3 regions of the Pantoea sp. GW821-FHT03E06 genome follow, and region 1 is predicted to be linked to each of the others. Evidence: predicted binding sites of a transcription regulator. Region 1 holds the regulator's gene; each other region holds the start of a gene.

Region 1 (7,276 bases):
TATATCGAGAAAGAGGGCAATACGCTGATGCAGGCGTTGGAAGAGGAGCGCGGTTTGGCCGACCTGGCAGTGGAAACCTTTGCGGCACGGATTGCGCACTACTACTGTGAGATTTTCGTCCTGCATCCGTTCCGCGCTGGCAATGGACGCGCGCAGCGTATCTTCTTCGAACAGCTGGCGTTGCACGCCGGGTACCAGCTGGCGTGGGACACGCTCAAGCGCGATGAATGGCGCGCGGCGATCTCGGCGGGCGTCGCCGGCGATCTGGCTCCGCTTACCGCGCAGTTTGCGAAAGTGGTGAGCCCGATTAGCTAAAATGGGTAGAATAGCGCCGCTTTTACTGGCCTGAGGGCGCTATGCTACTGCTAATCGATAACTACGACTCCTTCACCTGGAATCTCTACCAATACTTCTGCGAATTGGGCGCTGATGTGCGCGTGGTGCGCAACGATGCCATTACGCTGCAAGAGATTGAAGCGTTGCCGCTGACGCATCTGGTGATTTCGCCGGGTCCGTGTACGCCGGACCAATCTGGCATCTCGCTTGCCGCTATTCGTCACTTCGCCGGACGTGTGCCGATTCTGGGGGTTTGCCTTGGGCATCAGGCGATCGCTCAGGCATATGGCGCGCAGGTGGTACGCGCGCGGCAGGTGATGCACGGTAAAACCTCGCGCATTCAGCACAGCAATCAAGGCGTGTTCCGCAACCTGAATAATCCGCTGACCGTGACGCGCTATCATTCGCTGATTGTGGCGCGCGATACGCTGCCTGCAGACTTTGAAATTACCGCGTGGAGCCTGCGCGACGGCGAACCGGATGAGATCATGGGCTTCCGCCATCGCACCTTGCCGCTGGAAGGCGTGCAGTTTCACCCGGAAAGCATCCTCAGTGAACAAGGTCACCAGCTGCTGGCTAATTTCCTCAGCGCGTAACTTATATTTGCCATGGTGTGATTTTTTATGCATATTTTGTGATTATAATTTCACATTAGCTCAACAAATAACCCGATGAGGTCGTCAATGGCAGCGGAAAAACTAGCGGTAACCCGGGAAACGTTCGATAACGTAATTTTGCCTGTTTATGCACCTGCGCAGTTTGTGCCGGTTAAAGGCAAGGGCAGCCGAGTGTGGGATCAGCAGGGCAAAGAGTATATCGATTTCTCAGGCGGTATTGCGGTGACGGCATTGGGCCATTGTCATCCGGCGCTGGTGGAGACGCTGAAAACCCAGGGCGAAACGCTGTGGCACACCAGCAACGTGTTCACTAACGAACCGGCGCTGCGTCTGGCGAGTAAACTGATCGCTGCTACCTTTGCCGACCGCGTGTTTTTCGGTAACTCCGGCGCAGAAGCCAACGAAGCGGCCTTCAAGCTGGCGCGCTATTATGCCTGCAAAAAACACAGCCCATTCAAAAGCAAAATTATCGCTTTCCACAATGCGTTCCATGGCCGCACGCTGTTTACCGTGTCGGTTGGCGGGCAGCCGAAATATTCCGATGGCTTCGGGCCAAAACCGGCTGACATCGTGCATGTGCCGTTCAACGATCTCGACGCGGTAAAAGCGGTGATTGACGATCACACCTGCGCCATTGTGGTAGAACCGATTCAGGGCGAAGGCGGCGTGGTACCGGCTACGCAGGAATTTATGCAGGGCCTGCGTGCCTTGTGCGACGAACATAATGCGCTGCTGGTATTAGATGAAGTACAGAGCGGCATGGGCCGCAGCGGTAAGCTGTTCAGCTACGAGCATTACGGCATCAAGCCCGATATCCTGACCACCGCGAAAGCGCTGGGCGGCGGATTCCCGGTAAGCGCGATGTTGACCACCAATGACATTGCGGCAGTGATGGCGCCGGGCGTGCACGGCACCACATACGGCGGCAATCCGCTGGCCTGCGCGATTGCGGAAACCGCGCTGGATATCATCAATACTCCGGAAGTGCTGGAAGGTGTGGAAGCGCGCCGCCAGCAGTTTGTGGAAGCGCTGCAGGCCATCAACAGTAAATTCGCTATCTTCAGCGAGATTCGTGGCAAAGGTCTGCTGATAGGTGCCGCGCTGCAGCCGCAGTTCGCCAGCAAGGCGCGCGACATCCTCAATGCTTCTGCTGCGGAAGGGCTGATGATTCTCACCGCCGGCAGCGATGTGATTCGTTTTGTGCCGTCGCTGGTGATTGAGCCAACCGACATCGCCGAAGGCATGACGCGTTTCGCTACGGCGATTGAAAAGGTGCTGGCCGCTTAATCCGCTTTCGGGCGTAACGCCTTGAGCCAGCGGCCATGATGCGGTCGCTGGCTCCACGCCAGTGAAGAGATAGTGTGCATGACGTTAAGGTGCTGCAAAATCCGCTTCACGTGCTGTTCGACAATCGTTACCGGCCCTTCATTAAGATTTTCCGGCGCTTCCAGAATATTGCTGTCGTTGCCCGGCCCGTCATACGCCAGCCGCTGCTGACAGCGCTGCAGCGCGATTTCACAGGATTGCAGATACCGTTCCGCCAGCTTCGACGTCAACATGGTGTGCTCGCGCGCGAGAATCGTCATGGCGTTGATGTGCTCAACGATAAACTGGCTGTGCGTCACCCACATGCGCATATCTTGCAAATATTGCAGGTTGAAGCCGGGCTCGCTCGACGCCTGGTTCAGGGAGTTGAACAGCGCATTGTGCGCCTGATTAACCTTTATGCGCTGATAAGCCAGCTTCTCCGGCGCCTGTTCCGGCCCGAGCAGCAAGCGCAGTGCGTCCTGATATGCTTCCAGCGCATCGTGCGCATTTTTACGCAGCAGCCCGCTTTGCCACTGTGGCCATAGCCAAATCATACCGGCGAAAGCAATCAAACAGCCCATTAGCGTGTCCATCATGCGCGGCAACAAGAATTGCGCGCCGTTGAGCGATAGCAGCTGCAGTGAATACACCGCGGTGACGGTGAAGCCAATCATCGACCAGCCGTAATATTTCCGCGTGATCAGATAGCTCGCCAGCGTGATGCCCAGCATAAATAGCAGAGTGATCGACTCCGGCACCGCCAGCCGCAGCGAGGCGGCGGCAATCAGCAAACCGGCAAAGGTGCCCAGCGCACGGTGCTGAATACGCACGCGCGTGGCGCTGTAGCCGTTCTGGCTGACGAACATGATGGTCATCAGAATCCAGTAGGGTTTAGGAATGTTGAAGAACAGCGCCAGCGCGCTACCAAACATCAGCATTACGGCGAAGCGGGCCGCGGTGCGTAACGCGGTAGATTTGAATGATAAATAGCTGCGCAACGCTGGCAATAGCGGTAAGCGGCGCTGACGATCGGCCATGAGATCGCGCGTGTAAAGCGGCTTCTGCGTGCGCAATACGCGGGCGATGCGGCTGAAGTGATAGAGGCAGAAGTTGCCAACCGGGTTATCCGGATGCTGACGGGCAATTTTCTCCAGCGCACCCAGCTGTTTCTCCATGTGAAAACGATCCGGCAGCTGATGATAGAGAATCGCATCAGCCAGCACGCGCAAACGTGCGGAGATGATTTTGGCGTTCCAGCGGATCACCGCTTCAGCGTGGCTCTCCTCCACCAGTTTCTGTACCTCTTCGGGCTGATGCAGGCTGACCGAGATGTGTTCCTGCAAATCCAGCGCCACCTGGAAGGCGCGCGTCAGGCGCTTGTGACTGTTATCGCGGCTGGCCGACAGCATATGCATTTGCTGGTAACAGGTAGTGATGAGATCGACCGCTTTCTGCTGGCGCGCCAGCAGCGGCGGTAACGCTTTTTCCGGATCGGTCAGCTGTGTCAGTAAGGTGTATTTGGCATCGCAATAATCCGCCAGCTCGCGAAACAGCAGGCTGAGCGATTCACGCATCGGCTGCTCTTTCCACAGCCAGAACCAGAACCAGTTGAACAAGCCGTACCACAGCGTACCGCCAATATAGAGCAGCGGCGGCACCCATATCGGCATGCGCCCAACCAGGCTGAGCGTAAAGATAGCAGCGATTAAGGTGGCGGGCAGCAGGCGTGCATGCAGCGGGCCGATTTCGCCGGTCACGCCGATCAGCAGCGGTAGCGCCAGCAGGATCAACGGCAGCGGAATCTGGTAAGCGGTCAAAATTTGCATCAGGAAGCTGCCGGTGGCAAACAGCGAACCACCCACAATCAAGCGTTTGAAAAAGCGTTTGTGCGGCGTATCAAGACCCGCCATATTGCAGCAGGCAGGCACTAGCGAGAACAGCAGACCTTTTTGCAGATCGCCAAACAGCCAGCCGAGAGCCACAGGCAGGCACAGCACCAGCGTTTGCCGCAGTGCATAGTTAACTTCAGGATGATAGATGATTCGGCGCCACATCAGCTCATCGCAAATAGAAACGGCGCGATGTTGCCATCACGCCGTGGGTGAGAAGAAATTAGCGGGTGCCGTAGACGACGATGGTTTTACCGTGTGCAGAGATCAGGTTCTGATCTTCCAGCATTTTCAGGATACGACCCACGGTTTCGCGTGAGCAGCCCACGATCTGACCAATTTCCTGACGGGTGATTTTAATTTGCATGCCGTCTGGGTGAGTCATCGCATCTGGCTGTTTAGCCAGATTAAGCAGCGTTTGCGCGATACGTCCTGTTACGTCAAGGAAAGCAAGGTTGCCCACTTTCTCTGATGTCACTTGCAGACGACGCGCCATTTGCGACGAAAGTCGCATTAAAATATCCGGGTTTACCTGAATCAGCTGACGGAATTTTTTGTAGGAAATTTCAGCCACTTCACAGGCAGACTTCGCACGCACCCAGGCACTACGTTCCTGGCCTTCTTCGAAAAGACCGAGTTCGCCGATGAAATCTCCCTGATTGAGGTAGGAGAGAATCATCTCTTTGCCTTCTTCATCTTTAATCAGTACCGCTACGGAACCTTTCACGATGTAGTACAGCGTTTCCGCTTTCTCACCCTGATGGATGAGCGTGCTTTTGGACGGATATTTGTGAATATGGCAATGGGACAGGAACCATTCGAGTGTAGGGTCTGTTTGCGGTTTGCCGAGAACCATTCGCTATTATCCTCTGTTGTAATCGTGCCCAAAATACAGGGGGCATTTTTTCCCTGTCAGGCGGTTTAATCGTCGAGCGTTTCCAGTAATGGAAAAATTATTCCGGGTCATTCTTAAGCTACGCTTTTGATTCTTCCCGCCTTCGTCTGTAACGACGAAAATATTTTCAGCACTGTTTGTAGCACAGCTTTTGCGAGCTGTCTTGTGTTGTCTCGCTTCAGCAAACGGGGGAATAGTCTGGATTGCTGTTTATCAGGTGAAAGCGTACTCTGGCGGCAAAACCGCCGCTTCAGGAGAAAGAATCATGCAGGCACGAGTGAAATGGGTGGAAGGTCTTACCTTTCTCGGAGAATCCTCATCCGGACATCAGGTGTTAATGGACGGGAATTCCGGTGATAAAGCGCCAAGTCCAATGGAGATGGTGTTAATGGCAGCAGGGGGTTGCAGCGCCATTGATGTGGTCTCGATTCTGCAAAAAGGGCGCAGCGATGTGGCCGATTGCGAAGTGAAACTCACCTCTGAACGCCGCGAAGAAGCACCGCGCATTTTTACCCACATCAACCTGCATTTTATTGTCAGCGGCAAAGCGTTGAGTGATAAGGCGGTTTCCCGCGCGGTTGATTTGTCAGCGGAAAAATATTGCTCGGTGGCGATCATGCTGGGCAAAGGCGTGGAAATCACCCATAGCTATGAAGTGATCGAACGTTGATGTTTCCAGGTGCGCATTAATGCGCACCCTACAAAACGCGCTCATTTCGTAGTGTCGCCATTAATGGCGACCTATCACTCTTATTCAATCCGCTTCCCTTCAATCAGTCGTTGCACCAGCGGCAGCATAATCAGCTCCATTGCTAATCCCATTTTCCCGCCGGGTACCACCAGCGTATTAATGTGCGAGATAAACGATCCCTGAATCATCGCCAGCAGATAGGGGAACGCAATCCCTTCTAAGCCACGGAAATGGATCACCACGAAGCTCTCATCCAATGACGGGATTTCCCGTGCGGCAAACGGATTTGAGGTATCGACGGTCGGCACGCGCTGGAAGTTAATGTGCGTGCGCGAGAACTGTGGCGTAATGAAGTTAATGTAATCCTCCATCGAACGCACCACTGAATCCATTACCGCTTCGCGTGAATGACCGCGCTCGCCGGTGTCGCGCACCAGCTTCTGAATCCACTCGAGATTAACAATCGGCACCACGCCAACCAGCAGATCAACATGTTCTGCCACATTCTGCTGCTGCGTGACAACGCCGCCGTGCAGGCCTTCATAGAACAACACATCGGTGTTTTCCGGCAGCGGTTGCCACGGCGTGAAGGTGCCCGGAACCTGATTCCACGGTACCGCTTCATCATAGGTATGCAGATATTTACGCGATTCGCCCAGCCCGGTTTTACCGTAGTGTTTGAACGTCTGCTCTAACAGGCCGAAGTCATTCGCTTCCGGGCCGAAATAGCTAATATGGCGACCGAGGTCGCGCGCCTTACGGATCGCCATGTCCATTTCTGGACGCGTGTAGCGATGGAAACTGTCGCCTTCGACTTCCGCCGCATGCAGATTCAGCTGCTGGAAAATCTTGCGGAAGGCGAGGCTGGTGGTAGTGGTTCCGGCGCCGCTGGAACCAGTGACGGCAATAATTGGATGCCTGGCTGACATAACAGAGCTCCCTGTGAAGTCCGGCGATGAGCATTGTTACCACGAATTGCCGCTGGGTGCATCAGCCGCGAAATTCACCCTTCGGCATGATGTTGATGGATTCATGCAGCTCCGACCATACCAGCACCACGTCGCCGCGCTCCAGCTGACGGCGCACGTCGGCCACTTTTTGCATCAGGCTTCGTTCCTGCTCGCCGTAATCGGTGCCTTCGCGCAGCACGAACGTTTCAATCAGGTTTTCCAGCGTTTCTGCTTCAAGTTCTTGCCACGGAATAATCACAATTGCACATCCAGATAAGTTGAGAGCCAGTCGGGCACGCGCTGTTCTAGCCACATTTTCGGTTTGAGTAAGGTGCCACCCACAAAACCTACGTGACCGCCTTGCTGCGTCAGTTGATATTGAATGGAGGCTGACAGCTGCTCAGGGCGCGGGATCACAGCATCGGTCATAAAAGGATCGTCTTGTGCATGGATGATCAGCAGCGGTTTGCGTACGCCGGTCAGCAGCGGCATGGCGCTGGCACGTTGATAATAGTCGTTGGCATCAACAAAACCGTGCGCGCGAGCGGTTATTGCATCATCAAATTCACGCAGACGGCGAAAAGCGCGCA
Region 2 (7,276 bases), 140 kb from region 1:
TTTTAGCGCCAAGCTTAATGGAAGAAATCAGCGCCGTCAGTTCACCTGTGGCGTGTGGAAAGTCGTGTTGCTTCTCGACGATGAATTCGCCTAACGTTTTCATAACACATTCCCTGAATCTACGATGGAGTGGCAGCAGCTGTAACAAGCTACCAACGTATGAGCGCAGTTTAGCCGATTGAACTTTAAAAACCATAGTCCTAATCCGTTTCTTCCCTCTCAACTCGGCGTTACACTGTGCGCCGAACTTTTGAGTAATGGATCTCTTTATGCGTATTCACATCCTCGGGATTTGTGGCACTTTCATGGGTGGCCTGGCGATGCTCGCGCGCGCGCTGGGACATGAAGTTACCGGCTCAGACGCCAATGTCTATCCGCCGATGAGCACGTTGCTGGAACAGCAAGGCATTGAATTAACTGAAGGTTACGATGTTAGTCAGCTTAATCCGCAGCCGGATCTTGTGATCATTGGCAACGCAATGACGCGCGGTAATCCGTGTGTGGAAGCGGTACTGGAACGTAACATTCCTTACCTCTCTGGACCGCAGTGGCTACACGATTTCGTGCTGCGCGATCGTTGGGTGCTGGCCGTTGCCGGAACGCACGGTAAAACCACCACAGCCGGCATGGCAGCGTGGATTCTCGAGGCTTGCGGCCTTGAACCAGGCTTCATCATCGGTGGTGTGCCAGGAAACTTTGAGGTTTCGGCAAAATTAGGAAAAAGTCCATTCTTCGTCATCGAAGCGGATGAGTACGACAGCGCGTTCTTCGACAAGCGTTCCAAATTTGTGCATTACTGCCCGCGCACGCTGATCCTCAACAACCTCGAATTCGATCACGCCGATATCTTTGACGATCTGCGTGCGATCCAGAAGCAGTTCCATCACTTGATCCGCATCGTGCCGGGTCAGGGCAAGATCCTGCTGCCGGAACACGACAACAACCTCAAGCAGGTGATGGCGATGGGCTGCTGGAGCGAGCAGGAAACCGTGGGTGATAACGGTCACTGGCAGGCGAAAAAGCTCACGCCTGACTCCTCACATTGGGAAATCTGGCTCGATGGCGAGAAAGTGGGCGAAGTGAACTGGGCGCTGGTTGGCGAACACAACATGCATAATGGCCTGATGGCGATTGCAGCTGCCCGCCATGTCGGTGTGAAACCGGTGGATGCCGGTGAAGCGCTGAGCAGCTTCATTAATGCCCGTCGTCGTCTTGAACTGCGCGGTGAAGTGAATGCCATCAAAGTGTATGACGATTTTGCCCATCACCCTACGGCGATTCTGGCTACGCTGGCGGCGCTGCGCAGCAAAGTGGGCGGCACGGCGCGCATTCTGGCGGTACTGGAGCCGCGTTCCAACACCATGAAAATGGGCGTGAGTAAGAATGAGCTGGCGCCTTCTTTAGGGCGCGCAGATGAAGTATTCCTGTTCCAGCCGCACCATATTCCGTGGCAGGTTTCCGATGTGGCGGAAGCGTGCATTCAACCGGCGCAGTGGAGCGCGGATATTGATACGCTGGTCGAGATGGTGGCGAAAAAAGCCCAGCCAGGCGATTCGATTCTGGTAATGAGTAACGGCGGGTTTGGTGGCATTCACCAGAAACTGCTGGAGCGGTTAGGGCGCTGATTTAGCGATGGCCATCAATGGCCACCCTACAACGGCACATCGTAAGGTCGGCATTCATGCCGACCTTTTTCATGTCCGCTGAAAACTTACGCTTCTGCCAGCTCGCGCAAATACTGGAAAATCTGGCGTGCAGATTTTGGTGGCTTATTGGTGGCTTTCTCTTTCTGCGCGTTACGGATCATGCTGCGCAGCTGCTGGCGATCGGCGTGCGGGTAGAGGTTAAACACTTCGGCTACCGCGTCATCACCCTGCTCAATCAAACGATCGCGCAAAATCTCAAGCTTGTGGAACAGCGCAACCTGCTGGTTGTGACGGTTCTTCAGCTTATCCAGCGCCTGACGAATCGGATCTTCATCGCGTGCGCGCAGCATCTTACCAATCAGCTGCAGCTGACGGCGACGGCCTTCTTTCTTGATGCGCTGCGCCAGTTCAATCGCGTCGCGGAGCTGTTCGTCGAGGGGGATTTTGTCGAGGGAGTTTTTCCCCAGGTCAACTAACTCGGCACCAAGGCGTTTCAGCTCTTCGGCATCGCGTTTAATTTCGCTTTTGCTGACCCAGATAATCTCTTCATCTTCTTCGTCATTATTATCCGGCACATCGTCGAGCCAGTCTTCGGGCTGCTTGGTCATCTCTTGGCTCCCTAAAAAAAAGAGGCTAATCCTACCAGTTTATCGGGCGACTGCGAAATTGTTCTCTGAGTCTGATAGACTCAATTCATTCATACTTAAGATTAGACGGCAGGTCGATGAACGTATCTACTCAGGTTGCAGAACAACGTAAAGTGTTGGAACAGGCTGTCGCGCAGGCGTTGGAATTGGCAAAAGCCAGCACCGATGGCGCTGAAGTGGCGGTCACGAAAACCACCGGCATCGGCGTCAGCACCCGCTATGGCGAAGTGGAAAACGTCGAATTCAACAGCGATGGTGCGCTCGGCATCACCGTCTACCATCAAAACCGCAAAGGCAGCGCTTCATCAACCGATCTTAGCCCGGATGCGATCAAACGCACCGTGCAGGCGGCGATCGATATTGCGCGTTACACCTCGGTTGATCCTTTTGGCGCCCCTGCCGATCCCGAACTGCTGGCATTTGAAGCGCCGGATCTCGATCTCTACCACCCATGGGAGATCGATGCCGATCGCGCGATCGAACTGGCGGCGCAGGCGGAACAGGCTTCATTGCAGGCCGACAAGCGCATCACCAATACCGAAGGCGGCAGTTTTAATAGCCACGTCGGCATTAAAGTTTTCGGTAACAGCCACGGCATGTTGCAGAGCTATTGCTCGAGCCGCCATTCGCTCTCCAGCTGCGTCATTGCGGAGCAGGACGGCAATATGGAGCGCGATTACGCGTACACCATTGGCCGATCATTTGACGATCTGAAAAGCGCGGATTGGGTAGGTGCAGAGTGCGCGCGTCGCGTGCTGGCACGTTTGGCACCGCGCAAGCTCTCCACCATGAAAGCGCCTGTTATCTTCGCGCCGGAAGTCGCCACCGGCCTGTTTGGCCATTTGGTTGGCATGATCAGCGGCAGCAGCGTCTATCGTAAATCCACCTTCCTGCTGGATTCACTCGGCAAGCAAATTCTGCCGGAGTGGCTGACGATTGAAGAACATCCGCATCTGCTGAAAGGCCTGGCCTCCACGCCGTTCGACAGCGAAGGCGTGCGCACCCAGTCGCGAGACATCATCAAAGACGGCGTGTTGCAAAACTGGTTATTGACCAGCTACTCGGCGCGTAAGCTGGGCTTGCAGAGCACCGGCCATGCGGGCGGCATCCACAACTGGCGCATCGCCGGACAGGGCCACAGCTTTGACGACATGCTGAAGCAGATGGGCACCGGTTTAGTGGTAACCGAGATGATGGGTTCCAGCATCAACGGCATGACCGGGGACTATTCACGCGGTGCGTCAGGTTTTTGGGTCGAAAACGGTGAGATTCAATATCCTGTGAGCGAGATCACAATCGCTGGAAACCTCAAGGATATGTGGCTCAATATGGTAACTGTCGGTAACGACATTGAAACGCGCAGCAATATACAATGCGGTTCGGTGCTGCTGCCGGAGATGAAAATCGCCGGACAATAAGAGTCATCGCTTTCTGAAAGCAGCCCATGAGGCTGCTTTTTTTTCGCCCGACAATAATAAAAGGAAATACCAATGCGTAATAAGCATTTGATCGCAATGTTGTCTTTGTCGCTGTTGTTCTCCTCGGCTAGCGTATTTGCGGCCGATCTGGAAAAAGATATGGATACGCTCAAGGATGGTCTGAGCGTGGTGAAAAAAACCTCTGACGCGCAGGAAATGCACACCGCGCTGGGCAAGATGCGTCAGGCGGCAACGGATGCGAAGCAATCTACGCCGGAAAAACTGCAGGGGCAGCCGGCCGATAGCGCGCAGATTAAGGATTTTCACGCCGGTCTGGATTCACTGATTGCACAGATCGATGTGGTTGATCAGCTGGCGCAAGCCAACAAACTGGACGAAGCCAAAACCGAAGCGAAGAAACTGGAAGATATTCGCAACGCCAACCATAAGAAATTCCGCTGATAAACCGGCCAGCCCTGCGGCTGGCCTTATTGTTTCCTGCCGCCTCTCCGTTTTATCCCGCATAAATCCATCATTTTTCGCATTTTGTGACCCATTTCGCACACTTCGTGCGTCCTGAGATCTGGCGCACACTCGCCCGCGCTATTTCCACTTCCAGGTGGAAAAGAAGCGTCTCAACAGCTTTAAGAGGAACGCGTAACTTTCTTAACAACAAGAATTATCTGTAATTGTCCGCTGTAAACAGGAGTAACAAGGTGAGGAGTGAAGCTGTCCCACTGAAACAGAGCACGCCGGAGGCAATTCAGGCACTGGCGGATAAGGTGATGAGCCAAATAGCGGCGATTTACGCCGCGCACCATATTGAGGCCAATGCCGTTCAGCAGCAGATGTTGGCGTCACATGTACGGGCTATGGCATCGCGATCGCTTACTGGCGAAGCGTTACCGGATGTTGAAGCTGAATTGTTTGAAGATATCTCGCCAGAAACCATGGCGCTGGCGCAGCAGGTCGTTGATCTATTTGGCAATCTGCCAAAAGAAGAAGCCTGGCTGTTATCCGTCCATATCGAAGTGGCGAAATCGAACGAAGCATGAATTGCGAGGAAATGAACATGGTAACTGTAGTGATTGGCGATCGTCTGGGTAAAGGTCAGAAAGTGGCTGCGGGTATTGAGAAAGCCGGTGGCCGTGCGGTGGTGGTGCCGGGCGTGGCTGCTGACATGAAGCTGGGCGATGTGATGAAAGCGGAAAATGCCGACTTCGGCATCTCCTTCTGCGGCAGCGGCGGCGCTGGCGCCATCACTGCGCAGAACAAATATGGTTACAAAGCCAAACACGGCATGCGCTCTATCGATGAAGGCGTTACCGCCATCAACGAAGGCGCCACCGTGCTGGGCTTCGGCTTTATGGATAAAGAAGAGCTGGGTGAGCGGCTGGTACAGGCCTGGAATAAAAAACACGGCAGCTAAGTATGAAACAGCAATACGAGATGCAGGTAAAGGTGCAGGGCAAAGGCGAGAGTAAAGCAAAAGCCTTTGCCGATGCGCTGAGCAGGGTGCAGCAGCAAGTGCTGCGCACCAGCCAAAAGATTCTGTTGCGCATTGAACCCATAGATGTGCGGGTGCTGCGCGCGCAGGAGAGCGTGCGAAGGGAGAAGTTTCTGTTCTTTTTCCTCGCGCGCGAGCGACGGAGTTACAGCGTTGAGCTGGAAATTACCGTTAGCGTCACCGTGATCGACACCGAGAAAGTTGAATTTACGGCGACCTAAAAGAACTGCCCGGCATCGCACTGTGTTGGGTAAAAAAACGACAACAAAGGGTCAACAACATGTTTTTAATCATTTTGTTTAAGTCGTTAATCATTGGCGGATTGGTTGGCGTTGGGGTAGGAGCGGGCGCAGCGCGCATGTTCCACGCACCAACCACCCAAGGTATGGGCGCGTTCCGTACCCTGGGTGAACTCAATTCCTGCGAAGGCGATCCGGCATCGCACTTCTCCTTTGGTCTCGGCTTCTTCTTTAACGCCTGGGCATCATCCGTCGCAGCAGGTTCTTTCACGCAGGACGTCGATCACCGCATTCTGCCGAACTGGGGCGCGGCCGCCTTGATGGTGAAAAATCGCAACGTAGCGGAAACGTTGCACAACCCGAAACGCATGGCGATTGCCTGCGGCATCATCGGCATGATCGTGGTGGCCTTCCTCAATAGCACCGCCTCAGCGGTTCCTGCGGCACTGCAGGTTACGGCAGTGAAAGTGCTGGTACCGGCAGCGAATCTGTTGGTGAACACCGTAATGCCGGTGATCTTCTGGCTGGCGGCGATTGATGCCGGTAAGAAATCAGGCTTCTGGGCCACCATTTTTGGCGGTCTGGCGCAGTTGATTATGGGGAACGCGGTGCCAGGTTTGGTGCTCGGTATTCTGATTGGTAAAGGCGTGGAAGAGAGCGGCTGGAATAAGGTCACTAAAGTGATGATGTTCGCCATCGTGCTGCTGTTTGCGTTAAGCGGCTTCTTCCGCGGATTCGACATGAAACTGCTGCAATCCTTCCAGCTGGGTATTCCGGGCTGGCTGGATATGATCCACAACAGCGTCAGCGGCAAATAAGGAGCCATCAGCATGAACGAGAACGTAAACAAAGGGTTCTGGTACGCCGACTGGTCTTTCCCGATTTTTGTCGGTTTGCTCTCTTCCGGCGTATTTGCCGGTACGCACATGTATTACCTGTATGGCATTGGTGCCTTCAACGAAGTGGCGTTTGTTTCGATGCTGCGTTCCGGTATGGAAACCGGCGTGTATGGCGCGGTAGCGGCGTTTGGCGCCAGCTTCCTGTTCGCACGCATTATCGAAGGTTCGCTGGTGGGGATTCTCGATATTGGCGGTGCGATCCAGACTGGCGTCGGCCTCGGTGTGCCTGCGCTGCTGCTGGGTGCCGGTATTGTTTTCCCGGTGGCGAACTTCGCCGCGTCGTTGGCAACCGGTTTGGTGGTGGGTTTAGCGATTGGATATCTGATTATTCTGGCGCGTAAGTTCACCATTAACCAAAGCGACTCCACCTACGGTGCGGACGTGATGATGGGCGCGGGTAACGCTTCAGGTCGCTTCCTGGGGCCGTTGATTATCCTGTCTGCGATGGCCGCATCCATTCCTATCGGCCTGGGTTCGTTGGTGGGCGCGCTGCTGTTCTACCTGTGGAACAAGCCGATTACCGGCGGCGCAATTCTGGGTGCCATGGTGCTGGGCGCGCTGTTCCCGATTTCGCTGTAATGCGGCTGATTGGACGGTCGCCATTAATGGCGACCCTACATGTTGGGTGCGCATTCATGCGCACCTGAAAAATCGCAGTAAAGGAGTGAGCATGTTTGATCTGATTCTGCGCCGCGCACGTCTGTGCGACGAACAGCTGGTGGATATAGCCATCCAGCACGGCAAAATTGCCGCCGTCGGTGAAGTGAATGGCACGGCGCAGCAGGAGCGCGATTTGGCGGGGCGCTTCTACGTGAGCGCTGGCTGGATTGATAGCCACGTGCACTGTTATCCCAAATCCCCGATTTATCACGATGAAGCCGATAGCATTGGCATGGCGCAAGGCGTCACCACGGTGGTTG
Region 3 (7,276 bases), 3.4 Mb from region 1:
GGAATGAACAGCACGAGGAACAGTTCCGGGTCAAAATCGACATGCAGGCCGAAGACGGGAAAAGCGAGTAGCGCACCGGCGGCAATCTGCACCAGCGGTAGAGGAATTTGAAACGGCAGAATACGTGCCGCCACGCTGGAGAGTGAAACCACCAGCGTCATGATGAGAATAGTAAAGAAGATTTCCATGCTTTCCTTAGGCGAATCAATTTCATTAAAGCGATGTTGTTGCGTGGGAAAGTGTAAAACAAAACGCCGCACAGCGGGCAACCCGATGTGCGGCGAGGAGCAGAAAGAGAAAAATCTTGGTTTTTTAGATAGCCCAACCACCGGCGTAGAACACCACCAGCGCGACAGCAATCACCACCGTGCCAACGTTCAGCTTGCGCCATTCACCCGCGAACAGGCGACCAATCACCAGCGAAGCGAAGCCGAGCATGATGCCGGTTACGATGTTGCACGTCAGCACGATGAAGACTGCGGTCAGCAACCCAGACATCGCATCCACGAAATCATTGAAGTCGATTTTTGCCACGTTGCTGAGCATCAGCAGGCCAACATACATCAGCGCGGGGGCGGTGGCGTAAGCGGGAACCAGATACGCCAGCGGCGACATAAATAGAATCACCAGGAACAACAAGCCGACCACGATCGCCGTCAGACCGGTTTTGCCCCCTGCCGCCGTACCTGCGGCCGATTCAATATAAACCGCAGCGGGTGATGCGCCCACCAGACCGGCGAACAGGCTGCTGACAGAATCCGTGGTCAGCGCGCGGCCACCGTTCATGATCTGGCCCTCTTTATCCAGTAGATTCGCCTGCCCCGCTACCGCACGAATGGTGCCGGTGGCATCGAACACCGCCGTCATTACCAGCGCCAGCACGCTTGGCAGCACGACCGGTTGCAGCGCACCCATGATATCCAGGCTAAACATCGCCGATTGACCGTTGGCATCCTCCAGGCTCGGCATGGCGAACAGACCTTGGTAGGTCACCGCCGGATCGAAAATCAAACCGATAATGGAGATCGCAATAATGGTCAGCAGGATGCCGCCCGGTACGCGACGTTTCTCCAGACCGAAAATAGCCGCCAGTCCCACCAGCGCCATGATCACCGGAAACGAAGCAAAATGGCCGAGCGCCACCGGCAAGCCCGCCGCCGGGTTCTTCACCACCAAACCAATGCCGTCTGCGGCAATCAGCATCAGGAACAGGCCGATACCCACGCCGGTGCCGTGCGCCACCCCCATCGGTAAGTTACGCAGAATCCACGTGCGAATACCGGTCACTGAAATCAGCGTGAACAATAAGCCCATCAGGAACACCGCGCCGAGCGCCACCGGTACGCTAATGTGCTGGCCCAGCACCAGGCTAAAGGCGGTGAAAGCGGTCAGTGAGATAGCACAGCCAATCGCCATGGGCAGATTTGCCCACAAGCCCATGATGATTGAGCCAAAGCTTGCGACCAGACAGGTAGCAACGAACACCGCCGTCGGCGAGAAGCCCGCTTTGCCCAACATGCTGGGGACCACGATAACCGAGTAGACCATCGCCAGAAACGTCGTCAGACCCGCTAATATTTCCTGACGCACGCTGCTGCCGCGTGCAGAGATGTTGAACCAGGCGTCCAGTTTTCCACTGGCCGGGCGCGATTCACCAGACATAATCATTCCTCAATATTTTTTGTGATGTGAGTTGCCGCACGGCGCGCGTTTGCTGCTCCCTGATGCGAGATTTTCATGGTGAAAATCCAGGCAAACGTTTACGTCGCCGCGTATTCCTGTTGGTAAAAAGAGACAGGGAAAAAAGGCAAACGATTATCTGGCGTTTGGCATGGTGTTTTCAACTACTAATCGCGGGGATTGCAGGATAAATCCAGCCGATGGGGTTCCCAGGTCGCCATGAATGACGACCTTACGATCATGGACTTTGTAGGGGCGTCATTCATGACGACCTGGCCGCAATCAACTCTGCAGTTGAATCGGGCCGCCCTGCTCAATGGCGCGTTGCCAGGCGGCGCGCTGCTGCATGGTTTCCAGCCAGCGTGAGGTGGCGGGCATCTCACGCAGTGAACCGCGCATCTGCAGCGCCAGCAGCGGGAAGCTCATCTGCACATCGGCGATACTAAAACGTGAACCGGCAAAATAAGCGTGCTGGCTGAGATGCTGTTCGATGACGCTGCCGTGCAACGCCAGCTGTTTGTTCAGCCAGGCCTTTTGAATGCCCTTACTCAGCGCGATGCCCGCTGGACGCAGCAGCCACGGCACCGGCTTCTTACCCAGCTGAGCAAACACCAGTTTCATCACTAACAGCGGCATGAGCGATCCTTCGGCGTAATGCAGCCAATAACGCGACTGAATCTGTTCATCCTCATCACTCAAGGCCAGCTGATGTTCACTGTCATAGCGCATTTGCAGATATTCGAGAATAGCGCCCGATTCGGCAATAACCCGATTGCCATCGGTGATCACCGGGGATTTACCCAGCGGATGGACTTTCTTTAAGGAATCAGGCGCCAGCAGGCTGTTTTCACGCTGATAACGTTTAATTTGGTAAGGCACCGAGAGCTCTTCCAGCAGCCATAACACGCGGTGCGAGCGGGAATTTTCCAGATGGTGAACGGTGATCATACGGTTTTCCTTGCCGGTAAAAGTGTCCCGGCAAGTATAGTCGATTACCGTTTCTGCTCGTCTTGTTCAGGATCGAGCAGTACCGCACCCGAACCTTGTTCGCCCAGGCGGTCACCGGGATTGCGTAGCGGGCAGTCACGCATCGATAAACAGCCGCAGCCGATGCAGCCATCAAGATCGTTACGTAAACGCGTAAGGGTTTCGATGCGCTTATCCAGTTCTTCACGCCAATGCTGCGTTAGCGCATCCCACTCCTGCGTCGACATACGCTTATTGGCCGGCACCTGCGTCAGGCTATCGCTCACCGTTGCCAGCGGAATGCCAATGCGCTGCGCAATTTTAATGATCGCCACGCGGCGCAACACATCTCGGCTGTAGCGGCGCTGATTACCGCCGTTGCGTGAGCTAAAAATCAATCCCTTGGTTTCATAGAAGTGCAGCGCCGAGACCGCCACACCGCTGCGTTTCGCCACTTCACCCGGCGTCAGCACCGGCTTCGGGTAATTGCGTTCTTTTTTCATTTAGGGCCTTTACCTCAAGTTAACTTGAGGAATTATACTCGCACCCCAGCAAAACTACGAATTTCTAACCAGGTATTAACCATCAGAAGGATGAGGCTATGATGCAACAGGAAATCATTCATTCGCTGACCCACTGGATCGATCAGAATCTGGATAAAGCGCTGTCAATTGATGAAGTCGCAGCAAAATCAGGTTACTCAAAATGGCATCTGCAGCGTATGTTCCGTGCCGTCACGAAACAGACGCTGGGTGGCTATATTCGCGAACGTCGTCTGACGCTGGCCGCAGAAGCGCTGCGTCAAACCCAGCGCCCGGTATTCGATATCGCCATGCAGTACGGCTACGATTCGCAGCAGACGTTCTCACGCGTGTTCCGCCGTCAGTTCTCGCAAACGCCGACCGCTTATCGTCATACCATGCGTCGTCAGGCGATGATGCAGCGTCCACGTTTGCTCAGTTTTGACTGCGTCGAGAGCAGCATGAACAGCTTTGCCCAACGTACAACCGGCGAGTGCTGCCCGGTTAGCTAACCTTTTCTGCGCGCCCCAAGCGGGCGCACCTCTCTTTTTGCCCACCAATTCCTCCCTCTTCGATGAAAAAATTTCTACCATACAAGGTATAAATTTTGTTCAAAATTTAAAATCGAGTGATATAATGTGAGCCAAGTCACACTTTCTTGTTTGCAGTAAGACGGCCAGAAGGGCTTCCCTGACCTTCCTTCTTTGCCGCCAGTGATGTCCATTGAATGTCGGGGATATCACTGATTCTAAGAGGTTTTTTGCAGATGGCCACGTTAACCACCAGTTTGATTGTTATGCGCTGGGAACTCCTGAGCGCAGTAATGATGTTCTTCGCCAGCACCATGAAAATTCGACTGCGTCAAAACAGTCATCACGTGATGGCGCTGCTGTGTGGAGGTATTGGTGTGGGCATGTCCTGCTGGTTCGTTACCGGCCTGCTTGGCATTACGTTAAGCATGGAGAATCTGCATAACTTTATGGAAATCTCTAAGAACGCCTTTATCCAGGTGATGAGCCAGGCGCCAGCAGACTGGCCGATGCCTTAATCGCCGCCAATAAAAAACCCCGCCAAGGCGGGGTTTTTTATTTTGCTGTGTGATTCTTAAATTTTCTTCAATACGGCCGGGATGGCGACATCCGCAACCGTGACGCCCGGTATCTTCGTACCGCGACGATCCTGAATCCACATATCACCCATCATTTGATTAAGCCCGCGATCCAGACCGGTCACTAAGCCAGCTCCCGGCGTAAAGGTCAATTCGCCAAAGTAGATCTGGTCGTTATCGATGTACCAATCCACGCGCACGTAATCGAAATCACTGGCCAGCGTTTTGCTCAACGCCAGGGCGTGCTGTAACGACGCCATCTGCGGTGTCACGTCCAGGCCGGTATCACGAATCTTGTGATAGGCCTCTTTCAGATTGTTAACATAAAAGTTCATCGACAACAGCGGATTACAGCGGTTGTATATCACCTGCAGCACATATTCAAAATTGCCATCGCGCTTATTGAACATGTGGAATTTGTAATCGATCGGTGCCGTTTTACCATCACCGATGTACTGCTCCACCAGAATACGCGGCTTGATGTAGCGATAGTGAATCTCACGCGCCTCATTGGCGAAGTCGGTTTTCAACCAGCGATGACAGTCGTTAATAATCTGCTGCTTCTTCAGCGCGTCCGGCTCTTCCAGCAGGATTTCCACCATGTTGGAGGCATGATTCGGTTTGATCACCGTATTTTTCCAGCTCGGCAAGGTGTGCAGCGAGCTGGGATCGCTGGTTTCATACACCAGCGGGATCAGGTATTCGCTACCCACTTTCTCGGCGATATATTCACGCACGGAATATTTGTCCGACAGGCGTCCGTAGATCTGATAGTCGCCGTGGACGAATTTGCGGTACAGCACCTTCTCATTGAAGACCTTCGGCTCACGCAGGTTGGGTAATCTACGAAACTTATGAAAGTAGTAGATACGATCCTGGGTTGCCCAGGGCATCTTCTTAATGAAGTACTGCACGCTTCTTCTGAGTTCTTCTTTCAACTTGAGCATATCTGACCTCATTTGTAGGTTTTGTAGTTGAGTGAGGAAACCTGGATTTTTTGGATGACGCCATTTTTGAAGAAGTAATTCATTACGGTAAGAGACAGCAATTCTGAGATGAAAACGCTCCAGGCGGCACCCATGATGCCGTAGCCCTGTATCAGCCACCACGACAGCGGCAAGCTGATAACCATCAGGCAAACAATTTTCTTCAACAGATAATTAAACCCGCCTTCTTTGACCATGTAGCGATACGCTACGGTCCCCATCGCCGAAAAGCAGGTTGCTAACGACAACAACGTAATGAGACTTCCTGACTGTGTGTATTCGTGACCATACAAAGCGATGATGATTTTTTCGCCGTACATCGCGATCACCGCTAACAACAACAATGAAACACCCATGACATAACCATTGAGCCGTGCTGTCAGCTTCATGGCGGCTTCTCCACGCTCACGGAATATTTCCGAGAAGCAGGAAGTGATGATGGCAACCGGAATAAAAATCCATGAAGCCGAAATAGTATTCGCCGCGGCAAACAGGCCGAGGTCGCGCGCTGAGGCGATGCCCGCCAGGAACATCTGGGCCGCTTTCACCTGCACTGAGATGAAAATACTGGAAATGGCCAGCGGCAATCCGGCATAGAGCAGGTAGCGCAAATAGGCGTTGCGCTTCTCCTGTGGCGGTGCCACATCCTCATTTTCGCGGTAAAAATTAATGCGCTTAATGGCATACGGCACCAGCGTCACCGCCACAATGGAGACGGTGAGCCACAGCGGATTGAGGTGTAGCCAGGCAATGAGGAAACTCAGCGTGAATCCCAGCAGCAATCCCACCGAGTTAGCGATGGTGTTCAGCCGTGACGCTAAGCGCGCATTGTTATAGACGCTAAAAGTGTCCTGCGTCACAAACACCGAGGAAATAAACGAGGCCAGCGCAAAGGCGAGGAAATTTTCCTGCATGTTGTACCAGACCCAAATCAACACCGGCAGCGATGTGAGCAAAAGCAAAACCAGGCGCATATTGCGCGCTACGGTCATCAGGCGCAGCCCTTTCGGTGCGCTTTTGCTAATCCGCTTAAACAGAATGGTTTCCGTACCGAAAATCGCCACGGTTTGCACCATGGAAAACAGTGAGGTCGAAAACGCCATTTGGCCAAAGATGGTTGGGCCAAAGGATTTTGCCACGTAGGAGGTCACAAATATGACGCCGAACACGGAGACAATCTTTTCAGACATCATCCAGGCGGCATTCGACATTACGCTCAATTTCATTGACTGATCCTTAGTATTACGAACTACAACAACTTTCGGTACAACATCCTTGAAATGAATTAACAAGCGCTCAGTGGGCCTGACTTAATTAATGAACTTCAAACCAAACTGGTCCGAAAAATGAGACTCGCGTCAGGAATTAAGAACTATATTCAGGAAAATTCCGATTATATCCGGTGCGAAACTCCGTGGATGTAAACGATTTCAGCTTAAATTCCGCACAAACGTTTACTGGCACACCCGAGCATTTCAGCGTCTGGGTTATGCCGTTTTTCCAATGAATGTAGTATTTTTTCTGCATTTGGGATGGAGTGAATTTATATCAAAAACCTAACGCCCGGAAGGCGTTCAATGCCATTCAGAATAAAATAAGATTTATCCCATGATGATATTTCTTCTAAATATCTTAATTTAACCCTCGCAATTCAAATCGCGCACTTTAATACTGCATTAATAGTGTTTTTGCAGTGCCAGATATTAATACAGTAATTCTCATCCACTAATTGATAAGAAAGGTAATAGCATTTATGAGAAAGTCACGATATAGCGAAGAGCAAATCACAAATGCCATTAAAGCTTCTGAAACGGGAGTGAAAGTCAGGGAGATTTGTGAGGAGCTAGGCATTTCCGAGGCCACTTTCTATAGCTGGAAGAAGAAATTCTCAGGGTTATCCTCCGAAGAAGGTCGTAAAATCAAGGAGCTGGAAGATCAGCTACTTAACCTTACGCGCGAGCTGCAATCACTGAGTTCGGACAAAGAGATGCTGCAAAGCGTGCTAAAAAACTTCT

What was found. Region 1 encodes CRP, which controls carbon source genes, mostly activating them, when cyclic AMP is high. Its sites were predicted from a motif close to ATGTGANNNNNNTCACAT; they were not measured.
Region 2: a site for CRP is predicted at 4,258-4,275, ahead of AC07WB_RS17130 (glycine dehydrogenase). Genes of this name have one in related genera too.
Region 3: a site for CRP is predicted at 3,804-3,821, ahead of AC07WB_RS01760 (YjcB family protein). Genes of this name have one in related genera too.

Annotation. Positions count from the first base shown of each region.
Region 1 is NZ_JBWKUG010000001.1:3,830,610-3,837,885, reverse strand. Features, by position in the region: gene AC07WB_RS17965 (putative adenosine monophosphate-protein transferase Fic) at 1-315, shown strand, start outside; gene AC07WB_RS17960 (aminodeoxychorismate synthase component II) at 357-932, shown strand; gene argD (bifunctional acetylornithine/succinyldiaminopimelate transaminase) at 1,020-2,240, shown strand; gene AC07WB_RS17950 (YccS/YhfK family putative transporter) at 2,237-4,315, opposite strand; gene crp (cAMP-activated global transcriptional regulator CRP) at 4,374-5,006, opposite strand; gene AC07WB_RS17940 (OsmC family protein) at 5,311-5,715, shown strand; gene AC07WB_RS17935 (phosphoribulokinase) at 5,796-6,665, opposite strand; gene AC07WB_RS17930 (YheU family protein) at 6,727-6,945, opposite strand; gene AC07WB_RS17925 (hydrolase) at 6,942-7,276, opposite strand, start outside.
Region 2 is NZ_JBWKUG010000001.1:3,685,858-3,693,133, reverse strand. Features, by position in the region: gene fbp (class 1 fructose-bisphosphatase) at 1-103, opposite strand, end outside; gene mpl (UDP-N-acetylmuramate:L-alanyl-gamma-D-glutamyl-meso-diaminopimelate ligase) at 270-1,625, shown strand; gene yjgA (ribosome biogenesis factor YjgA) at 1,712-2,254, opposite strand; gene pmbA (metalloprotease PmbA) at 2,371-3,711, shown strand; gene cybC (cytochrome b562) at 3,784-4,173, shown strand; gene AC07WB_RS17130 (glycine dehydrogenase) at 4,428-4,766, shown strand; gene AC07WB_RS17125 (SFCGS family glycine-rich protein) at 4,784-5,140, shown strand; gene AC07WB_RS17120 (DUF4312 family protein) at 5,143-5,439, shown strand; gene AC07WB_RS17115 (DUF4311 domain-containing protein) at 5,499-6,275, shown strand; gene AC07WB_RS17110 (DUF4310 family protein) at 6,288-6,935, shown strand; gene AC07WB_RS17105 (amidohydrolase/deacetylase family metallohydrolase) at 7,027-7,276, shown strand, end outside.
Region 3 is NZ_JBWKUG010000001.1:381,686-388,961, reverse strand. Features, by position in the region: gene AC07WB_RS01785 (Na+/H+ antiporter) at 1-188, opposite strand, end outside; gene AC07WB_RS01780 (NCS2 family permease) at 313-1,662, opposite strand; gene AC07WB_RS01775 (glutathione S-transferase family protein) at 1,963-2,628, opposite strand; gene soxR (redox-sensitive transcriptional activator SoxR) at 2,673-3,149, opposite strand; gene soxS (superoxide response transcriptional regulator SoxS) at 3,248-3,679, shown strand; gene AC07WB_RS01760 (YjcB family protein) at 3,934-4,215, shown strand; gene AC07WB_RS01755 (ATP-grasp fold amidoligase family protein) at 4,272-5,222, opposite strand; gene AC07WB_RS01750 (oligosaccharide flippase family protein) at 5,231-6,487, opposite strand; gene AC07WB_RS01745 (transposase) at 7,015-7,276, shown strand, end outside.